Regions from separate parts of the Bradyrhizobium arachidis genome, predicted to be linked through region 2. Evidence: predicted binding sites of a transcription regulator. Region 2 holds the regulator's gene; the other holds the start of a gene.

Region 1 (4,522 bases), 3.0 Mb from region 2:
TCGTCGTGGTGCCTTCCTCGGCAAAGCCGCGCACATGCATGCCGGCATGGTTGGTGCGGTTATAGGTGAGACGGTGGATCAGGTAGGGATAGCCGTGATAGGCGAAGATCACGGGCTTGTCGCGCGTGAACAGGCTGTCGAAGTCGCGGTCGGAGAGGCCGTGCGGGTGCTGCTCGCTCGGTTGCAGCGTCATCAAATCGACGACGTTGACGACGCGGATCTTCAGGTCCGGCAGCGCCTTGCGCAGCAGGTCGACGGCGGCGAGCGTCTCCAGCGTCGGCACGTCGCCGGCGCAGGCCATCACCACGTCGGGCTCGCTGTCTGCATCCTCGTTGCCGGCCCAGGTCCAGATGCCGATGCCGGCATCGCAATGCGTCGCGGCCTCCTGCATCGACAGCCATTGCGGCGCCGGCTGCTTGCCGGCGACGATGACGTTGATGCGGTTATAGGTGCGCAGGCAGTGATCGGCGATCCACAGCAGCGTGTTGGCATCCGGCGGGAAATAGATGCGGACGATGTCGGCCTTCTTGTTGGCGACGAGATCGACGAAGCCCGGATCCTGATGGCTGAAGCCGTTATGGTCCTGACGCCAGACATGCGAGGTCAGGAGATAATTGAGCGAGGCGATCGGGCGCCGCCATGGCAGATGCCGCGTCACCTTCAGCCATTTGGCGTGCTGGTTGAACATGGAATCCACGATGTGGATGAACGCCTCGTAGCAGGAGAAGAAGCCGTGGCGGCCTGTGAGGAGATAACCCTCGAGCCAGCCCTGGCAGAGATGCTCGCTCAGCACCTCCATCACGCGTCCGTCTTGCGCGAGATGCACATCGTAAGGTTCCGTTGGCTCCATCCAGACCCGCTCGGTCGCTTCGAACACTGCGTCGAGCCGATTTGACGCCGTCTCGTCCGGTCCCATGATGCGGAAGTTACGCGCGTCGGCATTGAGGCGAATGACGTCGCGCAGGAATTTGCCGAGCTCACGTGTCGCCTCCGCCACAACGCTGCCGGACTGAGACACATCCACCGCAAAACTGCGGAAGTCCGGCAGCTTCAGCTCCTTCTTGAGCAGCCCGCCATTGGCATGCGGGTTGGCGCCCATGCGCCTGGTACCGTCGGGGGCCAGCGCCTGAAGCTCGGGGATGAGCGCGCCGCTCTTGTCGAACAGTTTTTCCGGCTCATAGCCGCGCATCCAGTCTTCGAGAATCTTTAAGTGAGCCGGGTTCTCGCGGCAGCTCGCAACCGGCACCTGATGCGCGCGCCAGAAACCTTCGACCTTCTTGCCGTCGACTTCCTTCGGGCCGGTCCAGCCCTTCGGGCTGCGCAGCACGATCATCGGCCAGCGCGGCCGCTCGACCGCCTTGCGTCCGTCGCGGGCGTGCTGCTGGATCGAGCGGATGCTGGCGAGCGCGACGTCGAGTGCGTCCGCCATGGCCTGGTGCATCAATTTGGGATCGTCGCCCTCGACGAACAGCGGCTCGTGGCCGAGCCCACGGATGAGGTCGCGGATCTCGCTGTCAGGCATCCGCCCGAGCACGGTCGGGTTGGCGATCTTGTAGCCGTTCAGATGCAGGATCGGCAGCACCGCGCCGTCGTGGGCGGGGTTCAGGAACTTGTTCGAATGCCAGGAGGCCGCGAGCGGGCCGGTCTCGGCCTCGCCGTCGCCGACGACGCAGGCGACGACCAAATCGGGATTGTCGAATGCCGCGCCATAGGCATGCACCAGCGCGTAGCCGAGCTCGCCGCCTTCGTGGATCGAGCCCGGCGTTTCCGGTGCCGCATGGCTCGGGATGCCGCCGGGGAAGGAGAACTGTCTGAAAAGTTTTCGCAATCCGTCCGCATCGCGCGCGATATCAGGATAGATCTCGCTGTAGCTGCCTTCGAGATAGGTGTTGGCGACCATGCCCGGGCCGCCATGGCCGGGCCCGCAGATATAGATCATGCTGAGATCAAGCGCGCGGATGACGCGGTTGAGATGGGCGTAGATGAAGTTCAGCCCGGGCGTCGTGCCCCAATGGCCAAGCAAACGCGGCTTGATGTGCTCGGGCCGCAGCGGCTCGCGCAGCAGCGGATTGTCCAGCAGGTAGATTTGCCCGACGGAGAGATAGTTGGCGGCGCGCCAATAGCGATCGAGCAGATCGAGGTCGCTGCTTGCGGCGGCCGATTGTTGTTGATTTGTCATTTTCATGCCGACCCTTCACCGGGGGATCGTCATCAACATTGTTCCAGCGTGATCGATCCCTGGGCCGCATCAAACTGGATCGTCCCGGCAAGCGTGTTGCGTGAGGTCAAAGCCGCGCGCCCGAAATTTGGGCGGCTACTGTGCATGGGGTTGTTTTCGAGTTTTTCGTTTGTGTTCTTGATTTGTTCCTATGCCGTGCTATCTTGGCTTCATGAGTCCAGCAGCATCCTCTCATGCTCTCAAGCACCCGCCGGTCACGGCGCCCTCCGAGCCGGCGGGTGCGGACTCTGATTTTCCCGAGCTCGGCGTCGCCATCGACCGCCAGCGCAGGCGAGGGCGGGGCGCCCAATCCAATGCCAGCGGCCGATATGAGGCCGAGGCCCGCGTCGCCTTCGACGATGGCTGGCAGAGCCTGGAAGATCTGCCGCCGTTCAAGACCATCGTCGGCGTCGATACCTCGCGCAAGATGATCACCCGGAATGACTCGCCCGACATCGGCTTCGACCGCTCGATCAATCCCTATCGCGGCTGCGAGCATGGCTGCGTCTATTGCTTCGCGCGGCCGACGCATGCCTATCTCGGCCTGTCGCCGGGGCTCGACTTCGAGTCAAAACTGTTCGTGAAGCCCGAGGCGCCGTCGCTGCTCGAGAAGGAGCTTGCCGCGCCCGGCTACGAGCCGCGGATGATCGCGATCGGCACCAACACCGATCCCTATCAGCCGATCGAGCGCGAGCGCAAAATCATGCGCGGCATTCTCGAGGTGCTGGAGCGCACCGGCCATCCCGTCGGCATCGTCACCAAATCGGCGCTGGTGGCGCGCGACATCGACATCCTCGCGCGGATGGCGAGGCGCAACCTCGCCAAGGTCGCGCTATCAGTCACCTCGCTCGATCCGAAGCTGGCGCGCACCATGGAACCGCGCGCCTCGACGCCGCCGAAGCGGCTGGAGGCGCTGAAGCAGCTCTCTGAGGCCGGCATTCCCACCACCGTGATGGTCGCGCCCGTGATCCCCGCGCTGAACGATTCCGAGATCGAGCGCATCCTCGATGCCGCCGCCCATGCCGGCGTCAAGGAAGCGTCGTACGTATTGCTGCGGCTGCCGCTGGAGGTGCGCGATCTCTTCCGCGAATGGCTGATGGCCAACTATCCGGACCGCTATCGCCACGTCTTCACGCTGATCCGCGACATGCGCGGCGGCCGCGATTACGACGCGAAATGGGGCGAGCGGATGAAGGGAACGGGACCGATGGCCTGGACCATCGGCCGCCGCTTCGAGATCGCCTGCGAGAGGCTTGGTCTCAACAAGCGGCGCTCGAAGCTGACGACTGATCACTTTGCCAAGCCGAAGCAGAACGGCGAGCAGCTCAGCCTGTTTTGATTGGGAAACGGAAGAGGCGTCGCATGAGCAAGGAACTCCCTCCGCCGGTACCGCGGCTTACTGTCATCACGCTCGGCGTCAGCGACATCCGCGCCAGCATCGCCTTTTACGACGCGCTCGGCTTTGCGCGCCGGCTGAAGGCGACCGGCGAGGCCGTCGCGTTCTACGACACCGGCGGCCCGGTGCTCGCGCTGTATCCCTGGGATCTGCTCGCGGCCGACGCCAAGTTGCCTGACGATCCGAGGCCATCGACCTTCCGCGGCACGACGCTCGCCTGGAACTGCCGGACACGCGAGGAGGTCGATGCGGTGCTAGCCTTCGCGCTTGGCAAGGGTGCTGCTCCGCTGAAGGCGGCGCATGAGACCGATTACGGCGGCTATTCCGGCTATTTTGCCGATCCCGACGGCCATACCTGGGAAGTGGTCGTCGCGCCCGGCATCGAGGTCGGCGAGGACCGGCGGGTGCATCTGGCGGAGTAGCGACGGTCTGAATAACGGGAATTGCGCAGGGTTCCCGGTTGCGCTGGCTGGATCGCTTGCGCACGATCCCGGCCATGATTCGGGACAAGTCCGCCAAGAAGCCGGCCAAAGACGCGCCCAAGGCCAGCGCTGCTGCGAAGAAGGCCGCGCCTGCCAAGGCGAAGGCAGCTGCCGTCAAGGCCGCGCCGGTCCTGCCGGGCAAGAAGGGCATCATCGCGATCGCGCCGCCGAGCTTCCGCCGCGAGCGCGCGCTGATCAAGCGCGGCGTCTGGCCGGTCGCCGGCTGCGACGAGGCCGGCCGCGGGCCGCTGGCCGGCCCCGTGGTGGCAGCCGCCGTGATTCTCGATCCCGACCGCATCCCGCGCGGCATCGACGATTCCAAGCGCCTGACCGCGGAGGAGCGCGAAAAGCTGTTCGACAAGATCTGCGCCACCGCGCAGGTCTCGGTCGCCGTCGCTTCGCCCTCGCGAATCGACCGCGACAACA
Region 2 (4,522 bases):
CTGTTTGGGCCTCGGAGCCGGAGATCGAGCCGTCATGCGCGAGATCGTCATTGAGCGCGGGCATGCCGGTGGCCCAGGCGCCGCCGATGCTGCCCTCGCTCCTGGCGATGGATTTGTTCGCATAGAGCGCGGAGAGGTCGGTCTGCGCGCCACAATCGCCGGCGTGGAAGACCAGCGCCGAACGAATCTCGTTCGGCACCCAGATCTCGAAGCGCCGCGCAATCGGCGTTGCCTGCGCGGAGAGGAATGTCAGAACCCAGGTCTTCTCAGTGCCGGCTCGGTAGGGGATGCCGACGCCGAGGTTGATCCCGACTTCGGCCGCGTCCTCCCAGCGCAGAAAGCTCTTGGCGTTGTGCAGGTCCTTGATGATCAGCGGCAGGCCCGCTTTCCAGGTGCGTCCGGGCAGGCCGAAGCCGCGCGGAAACCTGGTGTGGCGGGAGTTGAACTCGAACATGTCGGCGGTGCCATAGTAGCCGTCGACGAGCCTCATCTCGTGGGACGTATCGGCGTCGTTGTGCCAGAGCTCGATGGCGCCGACATGCGCCTCGTCGTCGCCGCAGAACAGCACCATCACCGCTTGCAGGAATTCGCCTGCAAAGACCGGCACCGCGACGCCGCAGGTGAGACCGGCTGCAAGGGCTTGGTCGGTCCGTTTGAAATAGGAGTTGGCGAATTTGGTGAGGATCACCGGGTGGCCGGACGCCCAGGCCTTGCCGGGGAGCCCCTCGTCATATCCGAAGTGCAGATCTTCGCTCACAGCCCTGAACGCGGACAGCCCTTCGCCGTAGAGGCCGCCGCCGAATTCCAGACGCATGCGCGTCCTGTCGGGCACCCAGAGTTCAACGACACGAATGAAGGTTTTCATCGAGTCCGTCCGCCGTCCCAAGCCGGAACAGCATCGGCCATTTGCCTGTGAAACGGACGTTCAAAATTCAGGCAGCGCCGCGCAAACTTCGTGCGACGGGAAGGTGGGATATCGAGAGACACAAACAACACCACGTCGCCGGCCGCGGCCGGCGATGGCGATCTCAATTCCGGGCTCCGACCTGGCGGCCGGGGATATCTGCTTCAACCGATCGGCAGACGCGGCGTTGTCGGGCGGTTCTCGGCACTGACCTGCGGCTTGTGCTCGCGCTCGCCGAGCGGCTGGGTCACGGGCAGTTGCAGCACGGTTGCCTGCTGGCCTTCGACGAGCTGAGTCACCAGGACGTATTTGCCGTCGGGGAATTCGATCGCGTCATGATGGCGATCGGGAATGTGCGGATCAATCTTGCCGAACTTGCCGACACGCGAGTTGACGGTGCGCGTCCAGATCCAGCGATTGTCGTAGCGGACGTTGTCGGCGAAGGCGAGCTCCGTTCCCGGCAGCAGGCAGACCGCGACGGTCGGATCGGCCGCGGAGGCAAAGCCGCGCGTCGAGGTGCCGCGGAACGTTGTCGTCACGATCGTCTCGCCGACCTCGGCAGGGCGCGATGCGACGGCATGCAGGCTGTAGTCACACATCGTGGGTGCTCCTCATGCGGAGATAGCAACCCGCGCCTCTGTCTTACGAGGCGCAGGCCTCTATCAGAGTGGAAGCATCATAGCGTCTGCCCGGTTATAGGCAAATCTGCGGCTCGCTGCCGCAGCGTGCGATCACATTATCTTTCCCGAATCCCCCGGGAACAAAGCCTGCTTTCGTGCATTCGGTGGGCGTATCAGTGGCCAGCCGGCGCCGACCAACCGGAGTATGGCCAGACCGGTTGTGATGGTTGCGTGAGCGCATTGCGCGCGTTGCGGACTTGCTCGCTCATGGTCGTTTCCTTGGCCGTCTCCTTACGGACATGGCGGTGCGATGGTGCGGCAACGGCTTGCGATGCTGATGCTGCGATCAGCGCCGCTGCTACTGTGCTCAGGATGATCTTGCGCATGACATCTCCTCCAACCTTCGAAAGCCGATCCGGAGCGGTGCTGCTTCGTGCGGCGTGGCGAGGATGTAGCGCTAGAGGAGGGGCCGGATAATCTGCGCGAAACCAGAAAGACTATCCAGCGGGAGCGGACAATCATCCGCTCCGATCTCTGGTCGGCGATGCCGATCGAAGCGCGCGGACAGCGCGCTTAGTACTTGCGGTATCAGTACTTCCGATAAAGCCCGATCAGCTTGCCCTGAATCTTGACCCGGTTCGGCGGCAGGATGCGCACCTCATAGGCCGCATTGGCGGGCTCGAGCGCGATCGAGGCGCCGCGGCGGCGGAAGCGTTTCAAGGTCGCTTCCTCGTCGTCGATCAGCGCCACCACGATGTCGCCGGTGTCGGCGCTCTCGTTGCGCTGGATCAGCGCCATGTCGCCGTCGAGGATGCCGGCTTCCACCATGGAATCGCCGCGCACTTCGAGCGCGTAGTGCTCGCCCGAGCCGAGCATATCGGGCGGGACGCTGATGGTGTGGCTGCGGGTCTGCAACGCCTCGATCGGCGTGCCGGCCGCGATCCGGCCCATCACCGGCACCGCGACGGGACGCTCGCCCTCGTCCGCAGGCGGGCTGGAGGTCGTGCGGACCTTGCCGAGATTGCCCTCGATGACGCTCGGCGTGAAGCCGCGGCGATTGCCGGCGGCCGCCTGCAGCTCGGGCAGCTTGATCACCTCGATGGCGCGGGCGCGGTTGGGCAGGCGGCGGATGAAGCCGCGCTCCTCGAGCGCGGTGATCAGGCGATGGATGCCTGATTTCGAGCGCAGATCGAGCGCGTCCTTCATCTCGTCGAAGGAGGGCGGTACGCCGCTTTCCTTCAGTCGCTCGCTGATGAACCGCAGGAGCTCGTACTGTTTGCGCGTTAACATCTCGACCAAAATCCCCCGGTTGATGTCGTTCGATTCCGAGACGCTGAATTCAGCGATAAGCCGCTGCATGCTCGAAACAAATCATGAACGGACACTATATGTTCGATACATGTTCCGCAACTGCTTAATTTACCGTGAACGCGACAAAGTTCGCGTCACGCGTGTGGCCAGCGCGTTCAGACCGGCAGGCGCAGCACCTCGCAAGGTGTGCCGGCTTCGGCCTTCGGCGCGAACGGCGCGCGCACGAGAAGTGCCTGTGCCGCAGCGAGATTCGCAAGCAGCGAGGAATCCTGGTGATTGACGGGAAGGGCGATCAGCGTGCCGTCGTCGCGCGTCTCCAGGCGTGCGCGCAGATAATCTTCGCGCTGGTCGTTGGCGCCGACGTCGCGGCCCAGCACCGCGCGCTCGCGGCGATGGTGAATCACGGAGCGGCCCGACAGCGCCCGAATCAGCGGCACCATGAACAGGAAGGCGCACACATAGGATGACACGGGATTGCCGGGCAGGCCGATCACGCGCATCGCCGCCAACCTTCCATGCATCATCGGCTTGCCGGGCCGCATCGCGATCTTCCAGAACGTCATCGCGGTGCCCTCGGCCTTCAGCGCCTGCTGGACCAGATCGTGGTCGCCGACCGAGGCGCCGCCGGTGGTGATCAGGATGTCGGCGCCGCTCGCGCGGGCGCGGCGTATGCCCGCGGTGGTGGCGTCCAGGGTATCGGCGGCAACACCGAGATCGACGGTATCGGCGCCCTCGCTGCGGGCGAGCGCGTGCAGGGCATAGCCGTTGGAATAGACGATCTGGCCGGGGCCAGGCGTGGTGCCCGGCATCACCAGCTCGTCGCCGGTGGCGAGAATCGCGACCTTCGGGCGGCGGTGGACGGGTAGAAACGGGTGATTCATGCCGGCGGCGAGCGCGAGGTCGCGCTCCGTCAGCCGGATGCCCTTGCGCAGCAGCACGTCGCCCTCGCTGAAATCGACGCCGGCGGGGCGGATGTGTCGTCCCGTCACGGCCGCTTCCTTGATCGTGATGCGCCTGCCGTCCGCAACCGTGTCCTCCTGGATCACGATCGCGTCTGCGCCGTCGGGAACGACGCCGCCGGTGAAGATCCGCACGGCTTCGCCGGCGCCGACCGATCCTGCAAACGGCCGCCCCGCCGCGACCTCGCCGATCACGGTAAGCTGGGAATCGATCTTGGCGGCGTCGGCCGCACGCACCGCATAGCCATCCATCGCCGACATCGCCTGCGGCGGCTGGGTGCGCCGCGCCGCGACGTCGTGGGCAAGCACGCGCTGGAAGGCCTGGTCGAGGGCGAGCATTTCTTCAGGCAGCGGCTCTGCGCCGGCAAGCACCGCGGCAAGCGCGTCAGAAACCGGCATCAGGGCCACGGGTGAAAACTCCAGCTGCGCCCGTTCGGGCAAATCGGCGGCGAGAGTTCTAGCCGAGTGCAGGCGCAGAGGCAAAAAGGCGATCACGCAGGATGATTCATCCTGCGTTGTCCGCTCTGCAGTGAAGGATAGACGTCAAGTCCGCCGCGGCATGATCCAGAAGGCGAGACAGACCGGGACGAGGATGGCCATGGCGAGGACGAGAAGGACGAGTGCCACGGCCAGCATCGGTCAACTCCCCGGCTGCTCGTCCGGACTGACGTCCGGCGCTTTGGGACTCTGATCCTTGTCGGGCAGCGGATCGGCCTGCGATTTCAGGT

Evidence for each region. Region 2 encodes LexA, which represses DNA repair genes until DNA is damaged. Its sites were predicted from a motif close to TGTTCNNNNTGTGTTCNG; they were not measured.
Region 1: WN72_RS12345 (PA0069 family radical SAM protein) is a predicted target of LexA. The motif match lies at 2,352-2,369, and genes of this name have one in related genera.

The regions. Positions count from the first base shown of each region.
Region 1 covers NZ_CP030050.1:2,680,547-2,685,068, forward strand. Annotated here, with positions in the region: gene WN72_RS12340 (phosphoketolase family protein) at 1-2,179, opposite strand, end outside; gene WN72_RS12345 (PA0069 family radical SAM protein) at 2,391-3,557, shown strand; gene WN72_RS12350 (VOC family protein) at 3,581-4,036, shown strand; gene rnhB (ribonuclease HII) at 4,111-4,522, shown strand, end outside.
Region 2 covers NZ_CP030050.1:5,661,318-5,665,839, reverse strand. Annotated here, with positions in the region: gene WN72_RS26490 (GAF domain-containing protein) at 1-865, opposite strand, end outside; gene WN72_RS26485 (hypothetical protein) at 1,069-1,503, opposite strand; gene WN72_RS26480 (hypothetical protein) at 1,698-1,910, opposite strand; gene lexA (transcriptional repressor LexA) at 2,113-2,814, opposite strand; gene WN72_RS26470 (molybdopterin molybdotransferase MoeA) at 2,991-4,202, opposite strand; gene WN72_RS26465 (hypothetical protein) at 4,434-4,522, opposite strand, start outside.